3 regions of the Bradyrhizobium sp. CB82 genome follow, and region 3 is predicted to be linked to each of the others. Evidence: predicted binding sites of a transcription regulator. Region 3 holds the regulator's gene; each other region holds the start of a gene.
The links. The regulator LexA, encoded in region 3, represses DNA repair genes until DNA is damaged. The targets are predictions, from matches to a motif close to TGTTCNNNNTGTGTTCNG.
Positions count from the first base shown of each region.

Region 1: QA640_RS24535 (single-stranded DNA-binding protein) is a predicted target of LexA. The motif match lies at 3,090-3,107, and genes of this name have one in related genera.
Region 2: QA640_RS33520 (PA0069 family radical SAM protein) is a predicted target of LexA. The motif match lies at 2,653-2,670, and genes of this name have one in related genera.

Region 1 covers NZ_CP121650.1:5,034,472-5,042,085, forward strand. Annotated here, with positions in the region: gene gyrA (DNA gyrase subunit A) at 1-1,682, opposite strand, end outside; gene QA640_RS24530 (DUF2306 domain-containing protein) at 1,851-2,249, opposite strand; gene QA640_RS24535 (single-stranded DNA-binding protein) at 2,441-2,932, opposite strand; gene QA640_RS24540 (outer membrane beta-barrel protein) at 3,374-4,135, shown strand; gene QA640_RS24545 (outer membrane beta-barrel protein) at 4,372-5,130, shown strand; gene uvrA (excinuclease ABC subunit UvrA) at 5,411-7,614, shown strand, end outside.
Region 2 covers NZ_CP121650.1:6,901,588-6,909,201, forward strand. Annotated here, with positions in the region: gene QA640_RS33510 (ribonuclease HII) at 186-1,025, opposite strand; partial or broken gene QA640_RS33515 (VOC family protein) at 1,103-1,443, opposite strand; gene QA640_RS33520 (PA0069 family radical SAM protein) at 1,468-2,631, opposite strand; gene QA640_RS33525 (phosphoketolase family protein) at 2,838-5,243, shown strand; gene QA640_RS33530 (RMD1 family protein) at 5,237-6,076, opposite strand; gene QA640_RS33535 (glycosyl transferase) at 6,566-7,141, shown strand; gene QA640_RS33540 (helix-turn-helix domain-containing GNAT family N-acetyltransferase) at 7,204-7,614, shown strand, end outside.
Region 3 covers NZ_CP121650.1:5,143,280-5,150,893, reverse strand. Annotated here, with positions in the region: gene QA640_RS25085 (hypothetical protein) at 725-964, shown strand; gene QA640_RS25080 (hypothetical protein) at 1,158-1,310, shown strand; partial or broken gene QA640_RS25075 (ComEC/Rec2 family competence protein) at 1,331-2,707, shown strand; gene QA640_RS25070 (hypothetical protein) at 2,716-3,153, opposite strand; gene lexA (transcriptional repressor LexA) at 3,756-4,454, opposite strand; gene glp (gephyrin-like molybdotransferase Glp) at 4,630-5,841, opposite strand; gene QA640_RS25055 (hypothetical protein) at 6,186-6,392, opposite strand; gene QA640_RS25050 (HAD-IA family hydrolase) at 6,554-7,180, opposite strand; gene QA640_RS25045 (alpha-hydroxy acid oxidase) at 7,190-7,614, opposite strand, start outside.

The DNA of each region.
Region 1 (7,614 bases), 110 kb from region 3:
GCCCGATAGGCCGACAGCGGCACGCGCTTGGCGTAGCCGGCGTGGGAAACGGTGACGACCATGTCCTCGCGCTGGATCAGGTCCTCATCCTCGACCTCGCCCTCCTGCTCCATGATCACGGTCCGGCGCGGCGTGGCGAACTCCGCCTTCACCTCGGCGAGCTCGGCCTTGATGATGTCGAGGATGCGGGCGCGCGAGCGCAGGATGTCGAGATAGTCACTGATCTCGCCGGCGAGTTTTGAGAGCTCGTCGCCGATCTCGTCGCGGCCGAGCGCGGTAAGACGCGCCAGGCGCAGCTCCAGAATGGCCTTCGCCTGATCCAGCGACAGGCGGATGGTACCGTCAGCATTGATCCGGTGACGGGGATCGTCGATCAGCGTGATGATGTCCTCGACGTCGCGCGCCGGCCAGTCGCGCGTCATCAGGGTGTCGCGGGCAGCCGCAGGCGTCGGCGAGGTCCGGATCACGCGAATGATCTCGTCGATATTGGCGACCGCGATGGCGAGACCGACCTGCTCATGCGCACGTTCGCGCGCCTTGCGCAGCTTGTACTTGGTGCGGCGGGTGACGACCTGCTCACGGAAGCCGACGAAGATCGTCAGCAGGTCCTTCAGATTCATCGTCTGCGGACGGCCGGAGTCCAGCGCCACGCTGTTGACACCGAAGCTCGTCTGCAAAGGCGTGAACTTGTAGAGCTGGTTCAGCACCACGTCGGGCATGGCGTCGCGCTTGAGCTCGACGACGACGCGGTAGCCCTCGCGGTCGGATTCGTCACGCAGGTCGGCTATGCCCTCGATCTTCTTGTCCTTGTAGAGCTCGGCGATGCGCTCGACCATCGTCGCCTTGTTCACCTGATACGGGATCTCGGTGATGACGATCGCTTCGCGCTCTTTTCGGATCGTCTCAAACGCGACCTTGCCGCGCATCACGATGGAGCCGCGACCGAGATGGTAGGCGTTGCGGATGCCCTGGCGACCGAGAATGATACCGCCGGTCGGGAAATCCGGGCCCGGGATGATATTGATGAGATCGTCGATGGTCAGCGACGGATTGTCGATCAACGCCAGGCAGGCGTCGATCACCTCGCCGAGATTGTGCGGCGGGATGTTGGTGGCCATGCCGACGGCGATGCCGCCGGCGCCGTTGACCAGCAGATTGGGGAACCGCGCCGGCAGAACCACCGGCTCCTTGGTCGAGCCGTCGTAATTGTCCTGGAAGTCGACCGTCTCGTTGTCGATATCGTCGAGCAGCTTGAGCGCGATTTTGGTCAGGCGCGACTCGGTGTAGCGCATCGCCGCCGGCGGATCGCCGTCGACCGAGCCGAAATTGCCCTGCCCGTCCACCAGCAGCTCGCGCATCGAGAAGGGCTGCGCCATGCGCACCAGCGCGTCATAGATCGCCTGGTCGCCGTGCGGATGGTATTGACCCATGACGTCGCCGACGATACCGGCCGACTTCTTGTGCTTCTTGTCGGGCGTATAGCCTTCCTCGTTCATCGAGAACAGGATGCGGCGGTGCACCGGCTTCAAGCCGTCGCGCGCATCGGGCAGCGCGCGCGCCACGATCACGCTCATGGCGTAATCGAGGTAGGACTTCTTCATCTCGTCGAGGATCGAGATCGGGCGAATGTCCGAAGGATGCTCCGGCTTGTCGCCGGGCTTGTCGTTATCGTCGTCAGCCAAGGGGGGATCCGGTGAATTTCTGTCCGGGAATCATATAGCGCATCGAGGGTCTGATAACCACCCTCGCGCGCTCCCGGGAGGCGCTTTTTCCGCTTATTTTTCCAACGACTTACGGCTCCCGCGAAGCCTCGTTTGGGGAGGCCGGAACGGGCCCGTTGAAACCCTCTCTCACGAGCCGAAAATCACGTGATGCATGATGCGTCCCGGCAGCAGCGTGAACAACCCCGCGATCACCAGCGCGCCGGCGAATGTGAAGATCATGATGCGCCGATGATCGGCGACGCGGTGGGTGCGGGCCCGCCACACCGCGAGCGGCAGCATCGCGAGCGTGAAGATCGACAAAAGATGGATCGGGCTGAACGGCCCGACCAGCCGGATCTGGTGGATCCAGAACGACGACGAGGCCACGATGGCCATCAGCACCACCCAGATCCAGCCGACGGTCCGGTGCGGCAGGGTGCCTTTGGGGGCGGCAAACTGGACGACGCCGAGCACGAAGGCGGCCATCGCCGCAAAGGCATGGAGCGGGACGGCGGGAGCTGCGTCAAGCAGTGGCGCGAGGGTCATGGCTGCAGCGTCCCAGTTGCGCCCGCAGTTGGCGCAGGCGATGTAAATCGCATTAACATGAAGTTAATACCATTCACATCGCCCAACGTCCAATCCCTTGAGACACGACATTAGCCGAGCCCGCAAGAGACACGCTCCACCAGCCGGTTGATCGGAAATCCTGTCCTTCTGCACGAAGGCTCGCGACGTCCTCAGAACGGGATGTCGTCATCCATATCGCTGTTGCGGCCCCCGCCCGCGGCAACCGCGCGGCGCGGCGCACTGCCGACCGGGCTGCTGGAGCCGAAATCGCCGCCCGGCTCCTCGCCGAAGCTGCCACCTCCGCCGCCGCCACGGCCGTCGAGCATCGTGAGGTTGGAGTTGAAGCCCTGCAGCACCACCTCGGTCGAGTATTTCTCGACGCCGCTCTGGTCGGTCCATTTGCGGGTCTGGAGCGCGCCTTCGACGTAAACTTTCGCGCCCTTCTTCAGATACTGTTCGGCAACCTTCGCGAGGCCCTCGTTGAAGATCACCACGCGGTGCCACTCGGTCTTTTCCTTGCGCTCACCGGTCGCCTTGTCCCGCCAGGTCTCCGATGTTGCGACGCTCAGATTGGCGATCGGCCGCCCGTCCTGGGTGCGGCGGATTTCCGGATCCTTGCCCAGATTTCCGACCAAAATGACCTTGTTGATGCTTCCCGCCATCGCCGCTCTCCACTCCAAACTGCGAAATTGTTCGAAAAAAGCCGGAGCCGTGCCAAAACCGCTCGCTGCCGCCTGCTGAGGGACCCTATACGCTCGCAGGTGTCACCGAGCCCGCGGTCCCGCAGGTTATCCCCATATATAGCACCTGGCCCAGCAATGTTCCAGATTTGTTCCGGGATGGCGGATACGCCCGCAACATGAGGTTGCATGCCCCAGGAAATCATCGGAACCGCATGGAACTTTTCCGAGTTCCCGGCAAACGAAAATACCACTTAACGGTCATTAACTTAGGAACCGCGCAGTTCGCGCGCGACTGTTGCTTTTGGGAGACGGACTCCGCTGCCAAATCAGACTAGGCTCGGCGCGAGATTAATTCATTGGGCGTCGCGCCTGATTGACCGCTTCGGGGACCAGAGAAGCGGCGTAGCCGGAGGGATTGAAATGAAGAAGATTTTGGTGGGGGCCATTGGTGCAGTTGCGCTGAGCCTGTCGGCTCCGGCGAGCGCGGCGGATCTCGCTGCACGTCCGTACGTAAAGGCTCCGCCCCCAGCGATCGCCGCGGTCTACGACTGGAGCGGCTTCTACATCGGCATCAACGGCGGCGGCGGCTCGGCCCACAAGTGCTGGGACTTCGTCACGGTGACAGGCGCTCTCGTGGGCGAGGGTTGCCACAATGCGACCGGCGGCACGGTCGGTGGCCAGATCGGCTATCGCTGGCAGACCGGCCAGTGGGTGTTTGGTTTCGAGGGCCAAGGCAACTGGGCCGACTTCCGGGGCGACAACATCAGCCTCGCCTTCCCGGCGGACCGCAACCGCTCGCAAATCGACGCCTTCGGCCTGATCACCGGCCAGATCGGCTATGCCTGGAACAACGTGCTGTTCTACGTGAAGGGCGGCGGTGCGGTGGTCGGCGACAAGTACGACGTCTTTACCGCGCCGGGCTTCGTCGGTGCCGGCACCTTGGTGGCGTCGGCTCGCGAAACCCGTTGGGGCGGCACGGTTGGCGCCGGCCTCGAATTCGGCTTTACACCGAACTGGTCCGTGGGCGTCGAGTACGACCACATCTTCCTCGGCCATCGCACGATCGGCTTCACGACGCCCGGCGGCGTGTCGGCCGGAAGCGACCGGATCGGCCAGGACGTCGATATGGGCCTCGTCCGCCTGAACTACCGCTGGGGCGGCCCATTGGTCGCGAAGTACTGATCTTCGCCAAAAGCTCCTCTGTTGAAAAGGCCGGCCTCGCGCCGGCCTTTTTGCTGCGCGGGTGCGGCCAACATGAATAGGTCAGTCATCCTCACACATTTTCCGCATGGTGTTGCATCTCGGGTACACAACTAGGAGCTTCGCTGGTGTAAGCACGCCATCAATTGGATCATAGCGTCCGATGCCCTTCCCGAGGGAAGGCAAAAACAGAAACTGGGACTGGGATAATTCAGAAAATGAAGAAGGTTTTGTTGGCTTCGGCCAGTTTGTTCGCACTCAGCACGTTCGCGCCGGCCATGGCTGCCGATCTGGCGGCCCGCCCGTACACCAAGGCACCCATCGCTCCGGTTGCCGTCTATGACTGGACTGGATTCTATATCGGCCTCAACGCGGGCGGTGGCTCGAGCCACAATTGCTGGGATCTGATCAATGTCGGCGGTGTCGCCGGCGGTCCGGTGGCTGAAGGCTGCCACGACGCTACCGGCGGCATGGTCGGTGGCCAGGTCGGCTATCGCTGGCACGCCACGAACTGGGTGTTCGGCCTCGAAGCCCAGGGCGACTGGGCCGATCTCAAGGGGTCGAACACGAGCTTGGCGTTGGGTGGCATCGGTGCGAACAACACCAAGATCGACGCGATCGGCCTGTTCACCGGTCAGGTCGGCTACGCCTGGAGCAGCGTGCTCTGGTACGTGAAGGGCGGCGCTGCCGTCACGCACAACAAGTACCGCGGCACCTTCGTCGGAACCGGCACCGAGTTCGACAGCGCTAGCGAAACGCGCTGGGGTGCGGCGGTCGGCACCGGAGTTGAGTTCGGCTTTGCGCCGAACTGGTCGGTGGCGGTCGAGTACGACCACCTGTTCATGGACAAGCGGGACGTCACCTTCCCTGCGACCGCATTTACAGCCTCCCGCATCGACACCATCAAGCAGGACGTCGACATGGCCACGGTACGCGTGAACTACCGCTTCGGCGGCCCGGTGATCGCGAAGTACTGAGCTTCGCAGACGATCGATTCTCGACGGGAAGGCCGGCCTCGCGCCGGCCTTTTTGTTTGTTCCGGACGCGCACGCCGCGCCGACTCCTGCCACGTCCTGCCAGCGCGCCAACAATCCGTTGACGATTCGCAACTCGCACTGGAAATCCGCCCTCGTTCTTCCTACGTTCGCAGCACCCATTGGCGTCCATCCCCGGTTCCGGGCGAAGGCGCGCCTGAACGCCGGCGCGCGCAGCGCCCGTGGGTATTTCCTTTGGGAATTTTCCTTGGGGACCACCAGGATGGATGAAGTGATCAAGGCGAAGCGCCAACAACAGAACGCGGGATCACACCTGCGCGCAATTACGATTCGTGGCGCGCGAGAGCACAACCTCAAGAACATCGACGTCGAGATTCCCCGCGACAAGCTCGTGGTCTTCACCGGCCTCTCCGGCTCCGGAAAATCCTCCCTCGCCTTCGACACCATCTATGCCGAAGGCCAGCGCCGCTACGTCGAGTCGCTGTCGGCCTACGCGCGCCAATTCCTGGAGATGATGCAGAAGCCGGACGTCGACCAGATCGACGGCCTGTCGCCGGCGATCTCGATCGAGCAGAAGACGACCTCGAAGAACCCGCGCTCCACCGTCGGCACCGTCACCGAGATCTACGACTACATGCGCCTGTTGTGGGCGCGCGTCGGCGTGCCCTATTCGCCCGCGACCGGCCTGCCAATCGAGAGCCAGACCGTCTCGCAGATGGTCGACCGCGTGCTGGCGCTGCCCGAGGGCACCCGCCTCTATCTGCTCGCGCCGGTCGTGCGCGGCCGCAAGGGCGAGTACAAGAAGGAGCTCGCCGAATGGCTCAAGAAGGGCTTTCAGCGCGTCAAGATCGACGGCACCTTCTATGAGCTTGCCGAGGCGCCGACGCTCGACAAGAAATTCCCGCACGACATCGACGTCGTCGTCGATCGCATCGTGGTGCGCGCCGATATCGGTCAGCGCCTTGCTGAGAGCTTTGAGACCGCGCTGAAGCTCGCCGAGGGCCTTGCCGTCGTCGAGTTCGCCGACGCGCCGGCCGCAGCACCTGCGGAAGAGAAAAAGAAGACCGCAAAGATCCACGACAGGAGCGGCCCCGAGCGCATCCTGTTCTCGGAAAAGTTCGCCTGCCCGGTCTCCGGCTTCACCATCCCCGAGATCGAGCCGCGGCTGTTCTCCTTCAACAATCCCTACGGCGCCTGCCCCGCCTGCGGCGGTCTCGGCGTCGAGCAGCATGTCGACGAGGACCTCGTCATCCCCGACAAGGAGCTCTCCCTGCGCAAGGGCGCGATCGCGCCCTGGGCCAAGTCGTCATCGCCCTATTACGAGCAGACGCTGACGGCGCTCGGCAAGCACTACAAGTTCACGCTCGACACCAAGTGGAAGGACCTCGCCAAGAAGACGAAAGACGCGATCCTCTACGGGTCCGGCGAGGACGAGATCAAGTTCTCCTACCAGGACGGCGTTCGCTCCTACGACACCAAGAAGCCGTTCGAGGGCGTCATTACCAACATCAACCGCCGTTACCGCGAGACCGAGAGCGAATGGGCGCGCGAGGAGCTCGCGAAGTACTTTCACGACGTCCCCTGCGAGGCCTGCAAGGGTTTTCGGCTGAAGCCCGAGGCGCTCTGCGTCAAAGTCGGCGGCAAACATATCGGCGAGATCTCGGAGCTGTCGGTGAAGCGCGCCGGCGAATGGTTCGAGACCGTACCCGAAGCGCTGAACAAGCAGCAGAACGAGATCGCGGGTCGCATCCTCAAGGAGATCCGCGAGCGCCTCACCTTCCTGCTCGACGTCGGGCTCAACTATCTCACACTTTCCCGCTCGTCCGGCACGCTGTCCGGCGGCGAAAGCCAGCGTATCCGCCTCGCTTCGCAGATCGGATCGGGGCTGACAGGCGTGCTCTACGTGCTGGACGAGCCGTCGATCGGCCTGCACCAGCGCGACAATGCCCGCCTGCTCGACACGCTGAAGCGCCTGCGCGACCTCGGCAACACCGTGGTCGTGGTCGAGCACGACGAGGACGCCATTCGCCTTGCCGACTACGTCCTCGACATCGGCCCCGGCGCCGGCATGCATGGCGGCCACATCGTCGCCGAAGGCACGCCCGCCGAGATCATGCGCAACCCGAAATCGCTCACCGGCAAGTACCTGACCGGTGAGCTCGAGGTCGAGGTGCCGGAGCGGCGTCCGCCGAACCATCGCCGCACCATCAAGGTGGTCAATGCGCGTGGCAATAACCTCAAGAACGTCACGGCGGAGATTCCGCTCGGCTTGTTCACCTGCGTCACCGGCGTCTCCGGCGGCGGAAAGTCGACGCTGCTGATCGACACGCTCTACCGCGCCATCGCCCGCAAGCTGAACGGCGCCAGCGAAGGCGCCGCCCCGCACGACCGCATCGAGGGCCTCGAGCACATCGACAAGATCATCGACATCGACCAGTCGCCGATCGGACGCACCCCACGCTCGAA
Region 2 (7,614 bases), 1.8 Mb from region 3:
ACTGAGTCTCTTCTCCTTCTCCCCGCTTGCGGGGAGAAGGTCGGGATGATGGGAGTGCGAGGGCGGTGACCAGTCAGACTCGTGGAGACCCCCTCACCGAAATTCAAGCTGCGCTTGAGTTTCGACCTCTCCCCGCCAGCGGGGCGCGAGGTGAAGACATCGCGGGCCGGGCTAATGGAAAAGACTTAGAGGCTCGCAGAGGCGTCGACGACCGACGCCTCCGCCTGGGCCTCAACTTGAACGTCCACTTCAGCAGCCGCCGTGAACAGATCGCGCTTGGGTTCCACCGTCCAGGGCATGTGCTTCTCGCGCGCGGCGACGACGGGGGCGAAAAAGCTGCGGTGGTGGATGGAAGGACCGAGGCGGTCCAGTGCCTCGAGATGCTCCGGCACGGCATAGCCCTTGTGCTGCTCGAAACCGTAGCCCGGACAATCCCCCGCCAGCGCGCACATCAGCCGGTCGCGCGTCACTTTCGCGACGATCGAAGCCGCTGCGATCGAGAGCACCAGGCCGTCGCCGCCGATCACGGCCTCGCAGTCGCAAGGCGTGTCGAGCCTGTCGCGGCCGTCGACGAAGATGTGGCGGGGCGCCTCGGGCAGCGCCATCACCGCGCGCTTCAGCGCCCACAGCGAGGCGCGCAATATATTGTCGCGGTCGATGCGCGCCGGCGAGGCGACGGCGACCGAGACCTGCGCGGTTGCGCAGATCTTGTCGAACAGCTTTTCGCGCTCCTCGGCCGTAAGGCGCTTGGAATCGTCGATGCCGCGCGGAATCCGGTTCGGGTCGAGGATCACGGCGGCCGCGACCACGGGCCCGGCCAGCGGCCCACGCCCCGCCTCGTCGCAGCCGGCGACCGGCCAGACGCCGCGCTTGATCAGCGCGCGCTCACGGCGAAAGCTCGGCGGCGCGATCGCGATGACGCCCCTTTGGGTATTGACGGCGCCGTTAGGCTCCTTCGCGGCCGCTTTGGGCTCCTTCTTCGCGGCGTTCTTGGCCGGCTTGCTGGCGGACTTGTCCCGAATCATGGCCGGGATCGTGCGCACGCCGGTCCGGCCCGCGCAACTGGGAACCTCGGACAATTCCCGTTATTCAGATATAGGCGTCAATCGGTCAGATGCACCCGCCGGTCCTCGCCGACGTCAATACCGGGCGCGACCACGACTTCCCAAGGATGGGCGTCCGGATCGGCAAAATAGCCGGAATAACCGCCATAGTCGGTCTCGTGCGCGGCCTTGAGCAATGCGGCTCCCTTGTCGACCGCAAACGCCAGGACCGTATCGACCTCCTCGCGCGTCCGGCAATTCCAGGCGAGGGTGATGCCACGAAGGTGGCCTTCAGCTTGCGCGCAAACCCGAGCGCCTCATAGAAGGCAATGCTGGCACGGATGTCGCTCACACCGAGCGTGATGACCGTGAGCCGCGGCACCGGCAATCCCTTATTCATGACAGCCCTCGTTGAATTTGCACGCTAGAATAGGCTCAGCTGCTCGCCGCCGCGTTTCGGCTTTGCAAAGTGGTCGGTGGTCAGCTTCGAGCGGCGCTTGTTCAGGCCGAGCCGCTCGCAGGCGATCTCGAAGCGGCGGCCGATGGTCCAGGCCATGGGACCCGTGCCCTTCATCCGCGTGCCCCATTGCGAGTCGTAGTCGCGGCCGCCGCGCATGTCGCGGATCAGCGTGAAGACGTGGCGATAGCGATCCGGATAGTTCGCCATCAGCCATTCCCGGAAGAGGTCGCGGACTTCGAGCGGCAGCCGCAGCAGCACGTAGGCGGCTTCCTTGATGCCGGCATGCGCGGCCGCGTCCAAAATGCGTTCGATCTCGGAATCGTTCAGCGCGGGGATCACGGGAGCGACCATCACGGTCGTCGGGATACCGGCGTCCGCAAGCTGCTTCAGCGCCTCCAGGCGCTTGGGCGGCGTCGATGCGCGCGGTTCCATGGTGCGCGCCAGCTTTGGATCGAGCGTCGTGACCGAGATCGCGACCTTGGCAAGGTTGCGCTGCGCCATACGCGACAGGATGTCGATGTCGCGCGTCACCAGCGCCGATTTGGTCACGATGCCGACGGGGTGTCCCGCGCGCTCCAGCACTTCGAGAATGCCGCGCATGATTTTCCGCTCGCGCTCGATCGGCTGATAGGGATCGGTGTTGGTGCCGATCGCGATCATCCGCGGCTCGTAGCCGGTCGCGGCGAGTTCCTTCTCCAAGAGCGCCGGCGCGTCGGGCTTGGCGAACAGCTTCGACTCGAAGTCGAGCCCCGGCGAGAGGCCCAGATAGGCGTGGGTCGGCCGCGCGAAGCAGTAGACACAGCCATGCTCGCAGCCGCGGTAGGGATTGATGGAACGGTCGAAGCCGATATCCGGCGAGTCATTGCGGGTGATCACCTTGCGCGAGGTGTCGACCGCTACCGTGGTCTTGAACGGCGGCAATTCCTCCAGGCTCTGCCAGCCGTCGTCGAAGGCGACGCGTACCTCGGCCTCATAACGGCCGCTGGCGTTGGACTGGGCGCCACGCCCGCGCCTGCGCTCGCGGTCGATCGCGACGGCAAGCTCGGGAAACGCGGAAGGTGCACCCGCCGGCTCGGAGGGCGCCGTGACCGGCGGGTGCCTGAGGGCATGAGAGGATGCTCGACTCATGAAGCCAAGATAGCACCGAAAAGGAACAAATCAAGAACATGAAAGTAAAAACCACAAAACAACCCCATGCAAAGGAGTCGGCGCGCGGAATTTTGACCTCGCGCAAAGGTTGCCGGTCGCAATGCCGTTTGATGACGCCGCTAGAAACGGGATCGATCGCCCTGGAACCGGGTTGGTGACACCAGCCGCAACAAGGTCACCCCATCATGACCAGCCAACAACAAGCGCGCGCCAGCGCAGACGACCTCGACCTGCTCGATCGCTACTGGCGCGCCGCAAACTACTTATCCGTCGGGCAAATCTACCTCCTGGACAATCCGCTGCTGCGCGAGCCGCTCCGCCCCGAGCACATCAAGCCGCGCCTGCTCGGCCATTGGGGCACGACGCCGGGGCTGAACTTCATCTATGCCCATCTCAACCGCGCGATCCGCACGCTCGATCTCAGCGTCCTCTATCTCTGCGGCCCCGGCCATGGCGGCCCGGGCATGGTCGCCAATACCTACCTCGAGGGCAGCTACAGCGAGATCTACCCAGACATCGGGCGCGACACGGACGGATTGCGCAAGCTGTTCAGGCAGTTCTCCTTCCCCGGTGGCATTCCGAGCCATGCAGCGCCTGAGACGCCGGGCTCGATCCATGAGGGCGGCGAGCTCGGCTACGCGCTGGTCCACGCCTATGGCGCCGCGTTCGACAATCCCGACCTGATCGTGGCCTGCGTCGTCGGCGACGGCGAGGCCGAGACCGGGCCGCTCGCGGCGTCCTGGCATTCGAACAAGTTTTTGAATCCCGCCCATGACGGCGCGGTGCTGCCGATCCTGCATCTCAACGGCTACAAGATCGCCAATCCCACCGTGCTCGGGCGGATGGGCGACGAGGAGATCCGCGATCTCTTTCGCGGTTACGGCCACGAGCCGCTGTTCGTCGAGGGCGACGATCCACAAACGATGCACCGGATCATGGCGGACGCACTCGACGTGGCGCTGGCGAGTATCCGCTCGATCCAGCGGCATGCACGCGAAACAAGGACCACGATCGAGCGGCCGCGCTGGCCGATGATCGTGCTGCGCTCACCTAAGGGCTGGACCGGCCCCAAGGAGGTCGATGGGCTGAAGGTCGAAGGTTTTTGGCGCGCGCACCAGGTGCCGGTCGCCAATTGCCGCGAAAATCCCGCGCATCTGAAAGTGCTCGAAGACTGGATGAAGAGCTACGCGCCCGAGGAGCTGTTCGACCGCAACGGCACGCTGGTCGCCGAGTTGCAGGCGCTTGCACCAGGCGGCGACCGCCGCATGGGCGCCAATCCCCATGGCAATGGTGGCCTCCTGAAGCGCGAGCTGAAGCTGCCCGATTTCCGGAACTTCGCCGTCGAGGTGAACGAGCCGGGCAGGACGGTCGCGGAGGCGACGCGCGAGCTCGGAAAATTTCTGCGCGACGTCGTCAGGCTGAATGCCGAGGCGCGCAACTTCCGCATCATGGGTCCGGACGAGACCGCGTCAAACCGGCTCGACGCCGTGTTCGAGGTGACCGAACGCGTCTGGATGGAGCCGACAGACCCTTACGACGTGCACCTCGCCCAGGATGGCCGCGTCATGGAGGTGTTGAGCGAGCATCTCTGCCAGGGCTGGCTCGAAGGCTATCTGCTTACCGGACGCCACGGCTTTTTCTCCTGCTACGAGGCCTTCATCCACATCGTCGACTCCATGTTCAACCAGCACGCCAAATGGCTGAAGGTGTCGCGCGAGCTGACGTGGCGGCGGCCGATCGCCTCGCTCAATTATCTCCTGACGTCGCATGTCTGGCGCCAGGACCATAATGGCTTCAGCCATCAGGACCCCGGCTTCGTCGACCTCGTCACCAACAAGAAGGCCGATATCGTCCGCGTCTATTTCCCGCCGGACGCCAACACGCTGCTGTGGGTCGCCGATCACTGCCTGCGCACCTATGACCGCATCAACGTCATCGTTGCCGGCAAGCAGCCCGCGCCGCAATGGCTCACCATGCACGACGCGGCGACGCATTGCGATGCCGGCATCGGCATCTGGACCTGGGCCGGCACGGAAAGCTCGGGCGGCGAGCCCGACGTCGTGATGGCCTGCGCCGGCGACGTGCCGACGCTGGAGACCCTCGCTGCGGTCGATCTCTTGCGCAAGGCGCTGCCTGACCTGAAGATCCGCGTCGTCAACGTCGTCGACCTCATGACGCTGCAGCCGAAGGAGCAGCATCCGCACGGCCTCAGCGATCGCGATTTCGACTCGCTGTTCACGCGCGACAAGCCCGTGATCTTCGCCTATCACGGCTACCCCTATCTCATTCATCGCCTCACCTACAGCCGCACCAATCATGCCGGCATGCATGTTCGAGGCTTTGACGAGGAAGGCACCACGACGACGCCGTTCGACATGGTCGTGCTCAATGAGCTCGACCGCTTCCATCTCGCGATCGAGGCGATCGAGCGCGTGCCTGATCTCGCGACGAAGGCCGCGCATGTGAAGCAGCAGTTCCGCGATGCCCTGCTCAGGCATTCGCACTACGTCCGCGAGCACGGCGAGGACATGCCGGAGATCCGCAATTGGGTCTGGCCGAACGGCGCCGGCGCAGCGACGCCGCCTCAGTGAGTTCCGGTAAAGATCTGGACACAGCCGATCACGACCTCGATCACGATGAGCACGACGACGGCGACCTCGAGGCGCAGCGAACGCTGCGTGTCGATGATGTCGGTCAGCGCATTGGCGGTCTCGGACACCGCAGTGAGCTTGCGCTCGAGCGTATCGAGGCGCTCCTTCAGTTCGTACTCGTCCTCGAGCCGCGAGTAGAGGCGGTCGAGCGCGGGCTTTTCCCAGAGCACGTCGGGCTTTTCGGCGACCGCGACACGGCCCGCGACGCGCTGCTGAACCAGCAGCGCATTACCGATCAATTGCAGGATACCCTTGCGGCGGCGCGGCGTGCGACCGCGCTGGGCAAGTTCCCGCGCAAAGGGCTCGATGACATCGAACACGGCGGCGACGCGGCGCTCGTCGCGTGCAAGGGCCGTGCTCTTGGCGAGCGCGTCGGCGATCAGGAGCAGCCGATCGTCGGAGAATTTGGCGATGCAGATCGGCCCGCCCGGCTGGATCGCTTCGGAGGCTTCGTCGTTGCAGAGCTGCGCCTGCGCGGTCTCCTCCTCATAGGGGCTGAATTCGCCGATCACGCGCGGCTTCAAGGTGTCGATCAGGACCTTCTCCTCCGAGGGCAATAGTCCGATCAGCACCACGACGCCGTAGCGGAAGATCACAGCGAGTCCAGCATGGACGCGGAACGCGGCCGGCATCGACGATACCAGCGTTCCGATCTCCAGGCCCGCAGCATTGATGCGGTCGCCCAGCATCAGGGCGCGAATCCGCAAGGCAGGCGTCGTCTCCTGCCGGGGTGATGTTGCGGTCGTACCAACAGCGAGTTGATCGGCGTTCACACGAAGATCCTGCTCAGGCCACGGTGAGGCGACAAGCGACGGCGCCGGAGTCATCGAAGACCTCCAGAACGCGATCACGGATCGTGCAGCGAAACTCGCCGCGTTCACCTTCCAGGGATGATAGCGTGATCCGACGAAATCCGGCGCCGCATTTCGGGCAGATAGATCACCTTTTTGCATGACTGCTCGTCCTGGCACGACCGCGCGCGACAAGGGCGGCCATCCTTGCAGCGATGCGATCCGTCGCATTGCCCTCACAATGTCCGCGTTGAATCAGGTTGCATGCGGTCAGGGTCTGTGGCCGTCGAAATATTGCGCAACATTGCGGCCTGTGTGCGACGGGCTTGGCTGCGGCGGTCTACACAGTTTACCATCGCGCGACGCGGCCGCAGCAATGGACGCGCAAAACGTTGCGCGGAGCCCGAGGCCATGGTTATACCGTATAACAATTGCGTTTTTGCTCTAGCTTGAGACACTGAAGCCTCGGTCATGTTGAGCGTCATCATCCCGACGGAAGGCGTCGAGCAGCCGGCGGTCGCAACTCTGGCCGCGCTGGTTCCAGGTGCTGCTGCGGGCCTGATCAAGGAAGTTCTCCTGGTCGATGCCACGCGCAACGGCGTGATCGAGCGCGTCGCCGACGTCGCCGGCTGCCGCTTCATAGGCGTCGAAGGCTCATCGCAGGGTGCAGCTCTTGCCGCCGGCGCGTTACAAGCGCGTTCGCCCTGGCTGATGTTCCTGCATGCCGGCGCCGTGCTCGAGACCGGCTGGATCGAAGAGACCACCCAGTTCATCCAGACCGTCTCCGCCAGCGGACGCGACCGGGCCGCCGTGTTCCGCTATGCGCGTTCGCCCTATTCTGATACCAGCCTGCGCGACATCGTCCGCTTCGTCGCGCGCAAGGTCGTAGGTCCACTTGGCGATCAGGGCCTCTTGATTGCGCGCGACCATTACGACCGCATCGGCGGCTACCCGCCCCATGCCAGCCGTTCCGAGACGCGGCTGTTGCGGCGGCTTGGCCGCTCGTCCCGCATGGTGCTCCGGAGCAAGATTGTCGTCGTGACGTGAGGCCGAAAGATACTTGCTAAAGTCAAACAATTGATTGACAATGGCAAATATTGGAGGTCCCCATGTCGTCCAGCGTGTCTCCAGGCGTGACCACCGGACAGGTCTCCGAAGACCAGATTCAGGCGGTTCGCGCCTTCAACCGTTTCTACACCCGCAAACTCGGCGTGCTCGACCAGCAGCTTCTGAAGACGCCGTTCTCGCTCAGCGAAGCGCGCGTGCTCTACGAGCTCGCTCATCGCGATGCGCTTTCGGCCAAGGAGATCGGCATCGAGCTCGGGCTCGATCCGGGCTATCTCAGCCGCATCGTGCAGAATTTCGACGATGCTGGCCTGATCGCGCGCAAGCCGCTCGCAACCGACCGGCGGCAATATCAGCTCAGCCTGACGGCGAAGGGCCGGCAGGCTTTCGCCCGGCTCGAGCGCTCGACAGAGGAGGACGTCGCCGCGATGCTGCAGCCATTGTCGGAGATCGAT
Region 3 (7,614 bases):
CGAAGCCTCGCGGTTATACCGCCGAGCGACTTGTTACTGCCCACGACTTCAGCGCGTGTCGCCCGCCCGTGCGGTGGCGCCGATCGGTCCGCACTCCGGAGCCTATAAAACGAGGACTCACCACGGGCCTTCCTAAGGGCTTGGCGGGCTATTCCCGGTTTTGCTCACAGGGCAGGGGAAACCAATCGACCAGGCATAAGGCCTCCTCAGTCGAGCGCTAGGGCAACGGTGGGTTTCGCAGTGACCATTCAAAATACGTAGGCGTGTGCAGGCGAGCGTCAAGGATCTCCGGGATAGTACGGGTAATGGTATCAGAAAAACAAAATCCACGGCGCAAAGGTCTCACGGGTGGTGGTCAGATCGGCGCCGTGTCCGGGTGGTCACACGGGCGGTGATCGGCGGGCGCCGGTTCACGCTGGCGGGCCTTCCACTAAGGCGGCCTTACTGGCGTCTCGGCCCTATAAGAGATTGGCTGATTGCTCGTTCGGCGGCGCTAACAGCTTCCGCGCGACTAAAGGCAACTCCAGTTTTGGGCGTTCGTCCCTCTCGCTCAAACGACCATTTCCAGCCGAATGGATTGATGGTCTGGACTACTGTGTACTCAACACCCTGATGTTCCATGAGTCAAAATAGCACACCCTGGGACTGGGTAGTTAGCCGACTTAGGAACGAAATTTGTTCGCCGGTGGTTGGCTCGGATTGCCGTCTGACAAGGAGGTCCGGCATGACAACCCGATATTTCTTCGACATCCGGAACAGCGGCAATCTCTACCCTGACGAAGAAGGCCTGGAGTTGCCCAACCAGAAGGCGGCTGAGATAGAAGCGGCGGAGACACTGATCGGCTTGGCGCGGGACTCGATATTAGGGAATGAGCAGCCAGGCATAGCGGTTGAAGTTCGCTCGCCCACCGAGCCGCTGTTTTGCGCTGCCCTGATTTATCAGATGAACGGGACAAGACACTAACACTGAGCCGCTTGAACGAAACGGCCGCGGCACGGGGGACTTGGAGGCCGGGGGGTCCTGCGCGTCTTGGATCTGGAATGCCGTCTTGACGAGTGACTCTCCGCCGGAGTCTGATCGGCGGCATGCGGCGGGATCAGCACATCATCGGCGAGCTCAGGCGGTTCGAACGGCTCTGCTGGCGGACGAGAGCGCCATGCCTGAGGAGAAGGCGGGGCTACGGTCGCTCGCGGTCAACTACCGCGACGCAGCGCAAGCGATCGAGCGGGAACGGCTGTTCCGCGTCCCAGATGCTTCCCAGCGAGATTTCTTGGGAAGCAAGAGTGCATTAAAGCGCTGTATTTCCTAACTAAAATCTCTGCTTGACCGATCTCCGGCTATCACATGGCGGTCGTCGCCGGCGTCGTGTTCTTTGCGGTGCGCGCGCTGCTGGCGCTGATCCCGGGGTTCGCGGTCGGCTATCCGATCAAGAAATGGTCGGCTGCGGCTGCGCTGATGGCTGCCGCGTTTTACCTGCTGCTGTCCGGCGGCGAGGTCGCAACCCAGCGCTCGTTCTTCATGACGGCGGTGGTGCTGATCGCGGTGATGGTCGATCGGCGTGCCATCACCTTCCGCACGCTGGCGGTCGCTGCACTGATCGTGCTCGCGCTCGCCCCGGAAGCCCTCGTGCATCCGAGCTTTCAGATGTCATTCGCGGCAACGCTTGGTCTCGTCGCGCTGGTGCAGATCGGCATGCCGAACCTGTTCGCGTCGCCCGACCACTCCGCCACCGCCCGCATCGCGCTGTGGGGCGGCCGCGAGCTCGTCATGCTGCTGATGGCCTCGCTGATCGCGGGACTTGCGACCACGCCCTACGCCGCCTTCCATTTCCATCGCATCACGCCGTTCGGCGTGCTCGCCAATCTCGCGGCGATGCCGGTGGTCTCTGCGCTGGTGATGCCCGCCGGCCTGTTGGGCTTGATCGCGGCGCCGTTCGGACTCGACGGCGTGTTCTGGTGGTTGATGGGGATCGGCATCGACTGGATGATCGCAGTCGCGCGTTGGGTGGCGGCCTTGCCGGGCGCAGTCGGCCGCGTCGCGGCATTCGGTACCGGACCGTTGATTGCCGCCAGCATCGGCCTCATCGTGATGGGCCTGTTGCGGACGCCGCTGCGCTGGACCGGCGTCATCGTGCTGGCGCTCGCGCTTGGCTGGGCGCTGCATATGCGCCAGCCCGACATCCTGATCGCAGGCGATGGCCACAGCGTCGCGGTGCGCGGCAAGGACGGCCGGCTGCACCTGATCCGGACCGGCAAGGACAATTTCCTCCTCAAGGAGTGGCTTGCCGCCGATGCCGATCCGCGCAGCGCGACCGATACCTCGCTCGCCCACGGCGTCTCATGCGACGAGGCCGGCTGCGTAACGCCGCTCGCCGATGGTCGCCTGGTCGCGCTCTCGCTGCGCGTCGATGCGCTAGCGGATGATTGCGGCCGGGCAGCGCTGGTGGTGACGGTGAAACCGTCCGCGCCAGATTGCGCGGCGATGGTCGTGGATCGCGAGCGTCTGAAGACGCAGGGCGCCCTCGCGCTGTCGCGGAGCGGCGACGGGTTCACGCTGCAAACGGCAAAAGCAAGGGGCGCAAACCGCCCCTGGTCGCCGGCCGGGGCCGGCGATAGCGATTTCGAGCTCAGCCTCGCACCGCGGCCGGCCACGTTACACAGCAAGGACGCTACGCCGTCGGAGGCCGACCTGCAGGCCGAGGATTAAAAGACGCGTCAGCCGATCGGCAGACGTGTCGGGGTCGTCGTGGTCGTGTGCTGCTCGACGGCCGGCTGCTCTGTCTTCTCGCCGAGCGGCTGCGTCACCGGCAATTGCAGAACGGTGGCACGCTGGCCTTCGACGAGTTGCGTCACCAGCACGTAGTTGCCGTCGGGGAATTCGATCGCATCATGATGACGATCAGGAATGTGCGGATCGACCTTGCCGAACTTGCCGACGCGGGAGTTGACGGTGCGCGTCCAGATCCAGCGATTGTCGTAGCGGACGTTGTCGGCGAAGGCGAGCTCGGTGCCGGGCAGGAGGCAGACGGCAACCGAGAGATCACGCTCCGACGCAAATCCACGCGTCGAGGTGCCGCGGAAAGTTGTCGTGACGATCGTCTCGCCGACTTGAGCGGGGCGGGTCGCAACGGCATGTAGGCTGTAGTCACACATCGGAGTGCTCCTCATGCGAGATAGCAGGTCCGCGCCCCCCGGAGGCGCAGGCCTCTATCAGAGTGGAAGCCTTCGAGTGTATCGCGTTTGTGGGCAAATCTGCGGCCCGTCTGCGCGCCGCCCGATCACATTATCTTTCCTGATCTTTCCCGGCGAACGAGGAACAAAGCCTCTCGCTGCGACTCTATCTTGGTTTACACCATTCACACATCCGAGCTTTTATCACTGGCCGGCAGGAGCCGAGTACCCCGTAGGGGGCCACCTCGCCGGCGCGGCAGGTGCGATCGCATTGCTGCAATTGCGGAATGGCGCGCTTGCCGCGTGCTCCGTCTTGCGGACGGCATGGTGGTGCTGCGCTGCGTCGCTCGCGGAAGCCGATCCCGCGATCAAGGCGCTGCCGAGATCACGCTGAAAATCATCTGTCGCATGGCTTTGTCCTCTGCATTGTGCAAAGCGCTTTCGCGCCTGCAGCGCTCGAGGATGTGGCTCTGCGCAGGGTGTGGGGATAATCGGAGGAAGCGAAAATGCTATCCACCCGGAGCGGACAATCCGTCCGCCCCGCGGCGCCGCGCGATGACCGGCAATCTGCCGGACGAGGGCAATCAATACTTCCGGTACAGCCCGATCAGTTTGCCCTGAATCTTCACCCGGTTCGGCGGCAGGATGCGCACCTCATAGGCGGTGTTGGCGGGCTCCAGCGCGATCGACGCACCGCGGCGGCGAAAGCGCTTGAGCGTTGCCTCCTCGTCGTCGATCAGCGCCACCACGATGTCGCCGGTATCGGCGGTCTCGTTGCGCTGGATCAGCGCCATGTCGCCATCCAGGATGCCAGCATCGACCATCGAATCGCCGCGCACTTCGAGCGCGTAGTGCTCGCCCGAGCCGAGCATGTCCGGAGGGACGCTGATGGTGTGGCTACGGGTTTGCAATGCCTCGATCGGCGTACCGGCCGCGATCCGTCCCATCACGGGCACGGCGACCGGACGCTCGCCCTCGTCGGCGGGAGCGCTTGGGCCCCGCACCTTGCCGAGATTGCCCTCGATGACGCTCGGCGTGAAGCCGCGGCGGCCGGCGCCTGCCGCCTGAAGCTCGGGCAGCTTGATGACCTCGATGGCGCGCGCGCGATTGGGCAGACGACGGATGAAGCCGCGCTCTTCGAGCGCGGTGATCAGGCGGTGGATGCCCGACTTCGAGCGCAGATCCAGCGCGTCCTTCATTTCGTCGAAGGAGGGCGGCACGCCGCTTTCCTTGAGGCGCTCACTGATGAACCGCAGAAGCTCGTATTGTTTGCGCGTTAACATCTCGACCAAGTCCCCCGGTTGACGTCGTTCGATTCCGAGACGTCGGATTCAGCAGAAGCCGCTAGATGCTCGAAACAAATCATGAACGGACACTATATGTTCGATATGTGTTCCGCAACCACTTAATTTTGGGTGAACGCAGCGAAGTTCGCGTCATGCGCGAATCAGATCGCCCTTACAAGGGCAGCCGCAACACCTCGCAAGGTGTGCCTGCCTCGGCCTTCGGCGCGAACGGTGCGCGCACGAGAAGTGCTTGTGCGGCAGCAAGATTCGCAAGCAGCGAGGAGTCCTGGTGGTTGACGGGAAGGGCCACCAGCGTGCCGTCCTCGCGCTCCTCGAGCCGGGCGCGCAGATAGTCCTCGCGGACGTCGTTAGGCCCGACGTCGCACCCAAGCACGGCGCGCTCGCGGCGGTGATGGACGCCAGAGCGGCCTGCAAGCGCGCGAATCAATGGCACCATGAACAGGAAGCCGCAGACATAAGACGAGACCGGATTGCCGGGCAGGCCGATCACCCGCATCGCGCCGAGGTGGCCGTGCATCATCGGCTTGCCCGGCCGCATCGCAATCTTCCAGAACGCCATCTCGAAGCCTTCGGCCTGAAGCGCCGGCCTGACCAGATCGTGGTCGCCGACCGAAGCCCCGCCGGTCGTGATCAGGATGTCGGCGCCGCTCTCGCGGCCCCGGCGGATGCCGGCCGTGGTCGCCGCAACGGTATCGGCGGCAATGCCGAGATCGATCGTTTCGGCACCCTCGGCCCGCGCCAGTGCATGCAGGGCGTAGCCGTTGGAAAAGACGATCTGGCCCGCGCCGGGCGTCGAACCCGGCATCACCAGCTCGTCGCCGGTCGCGAGGATCGCGACCTTGGGCCGGCGGCGGACGGCAAGCGCCGGGTGGTTCATGCCGGCCGCCAGCGACAGGTCTCGTTCGGTGAGCCGGGCTCCTGTCCTCAGAAGCACCTCGCCCTCGTGGAAATCGACGCCGGCCGGACGGATGTGCCGACCAACGATCGCGGCCTCCTTGATCGTGACGCGCCTGTCGTCGGCGACCGTGTCTTCCTGGATCACCACCGCATCGGCGCCATCGGGGACCACGCCGCCGGTGAAGATCCGCACTGCTTCACCCGCGCCCACCACGCCGGTGAACGGTCGACCGGCCGCGACCTCGCCGATCACGGTGAGCTCTGCGTCCACCGTCGCCGCATCGGCCGCGCGCACCGCATAGCCGTCCATTGCCGACATCGCCTGCGGCGGCTGCGTGCGCCGCGCCGCCACATCGCGCGCCAGCACGCGATGGTAGGCGGCTTCCAGTGCGACCATCTCCTCCGCCACGGGCTCGACGCCCGCCAGCACTGCCGCGAGCGCATCAGACACCGGCATCAGGGCCACGGACAAAACTCCTGCATGGAAAATCAACATCCCGGTCGGGCTCAGCGTTCTAGCCGAGTGCAGGCGTCGAAGCAAAAGACAGGCAGACGGGGCGGAAGTGATGGGCTTGTCGTTTCGACGGTGTAGCGCGGGGAGGGAGAGCGAGGCACCGCGACGGGGGATGCCGGGATCGATGGCGCGCGGCCGGGGGGAAGTCGAGACCATACGGGCGCAAGGTGGCGACTGGACCAACTCGTGGGTCGAAAGTGCTTACCGGGGTCGCCGCGTGATCGTTTCGATGACGAGAAAGACGGGAATGACGGTGGCCAGACATGCCACGGCGACGACCAGGCTCACGGCTAACATCAGGAGGCTCCCGTTTCGTTGTCCGGATCGACGTCGGGCGCCCTCAGTCCGACATCCTTCTCCGGCAGCGGATCAGCCTGCGCTTTCAGATCGGCCGCCTTGCTCACCAGCTTGGCGGAGAGCTGCGAATTCGACGTTGACTTGGCGAATTTGAGAAGGATCGAGGCTTGCTTGTTGAAGTAGGTCTTGCCCAACACGTTACGCATCCGTCGTAGAGAAACCCAACGGGCATATGACTCCGGAGTGGCAGATCCGTTCCGGGAACTCTGTGCAAAAATACACAGAGTGACTTGGTTCCACATCTTGCTGAAAAAGTTCCTGGATCCGGCGGGAACGAGACTGCGAGCGACCGCAGCAATGCGGCCGCCTAGAAGCCCAGCGCCTTCAGCGCCTCACCGACGTCGTGAGGCGATGTCACGTGAACCGCGGTCAGCCCTCGTGCCCGCGCGCCTTCGATATTTTCAGCGAGATCGTCGAAGAACACGATTCGCTCGGCGGGTACTCCGATCGCGGCGACGACATGGTCGAAGGCCTCCGCATCGGGTTTGCGCAGGCCGATGCTCGAGGACAGATACAGCTCGCGGAAATGGCCGAGCACGTCGGCATATTCCCTCGAGAAATATTCCACATGCGGCCGGTTGGTGTTGGAAAAGGCGTAGAGCGGCACGTGCTTCGCAGCGCGCGGCAACAGGCTTGCGATGTCGGGCATCTCGCCCGCGAAGATCGCATTCCACCCCTCCAGGAACTGCGCGTCGGAAATTTCGATCCCCAGCGAGCGCCGCAGCGAGTCGAAATAGGCCTCGTCGGTGATCTTGCCCATCTCATGCAGCCGATAGGCCTCGTCGCGGACATAGCGCGCCACGATCGATTGCGGTTCGCAGCCGGCGTGTCCCGCCCAGCAGGTGATCGCCTTGGAGAAATCGATGTCGAGAACCACGCGACCGATATCGAACAGAAGCGCATCCGCGCTGCCGGGAGAGAGGAGGGAGGTCATTGCGTCCTTTCAGTAACGATAGGGCTCGATATCGAGCAACGGGAACGCGCTGAACACGCTCGGCGCGTTGGTGGCAGTCGCCGGATGCAGGCTGGATGCGTTCACTTCGGCAAACGAGGTGGCGCCGAGCAGCCCGAGACAGCGCAGCACTTCGTCTTCCAGCAGCTCGAGCATCCGCGTGATGCCGGCTTGGCCGGCCGCAGCCAGCGCCCAGCACTGCAGGCGTCCGATGCCGACGAGGTCCGCGCCCATGGCGATCGCCTTGACGATATCGGTGCCGCGGCAGAAGCCGCCGTCGACCATGATCTGCGCGCGTCCCTTCACGGCATCGACGATCTCCGGCAGCACATGCATGGCGCCGCGGCCGTGATCGAGCTGGCGGCCCCCATGGTTGGAGACATAGATCCACTCGACGCCGTGATCGAGCGCGATCA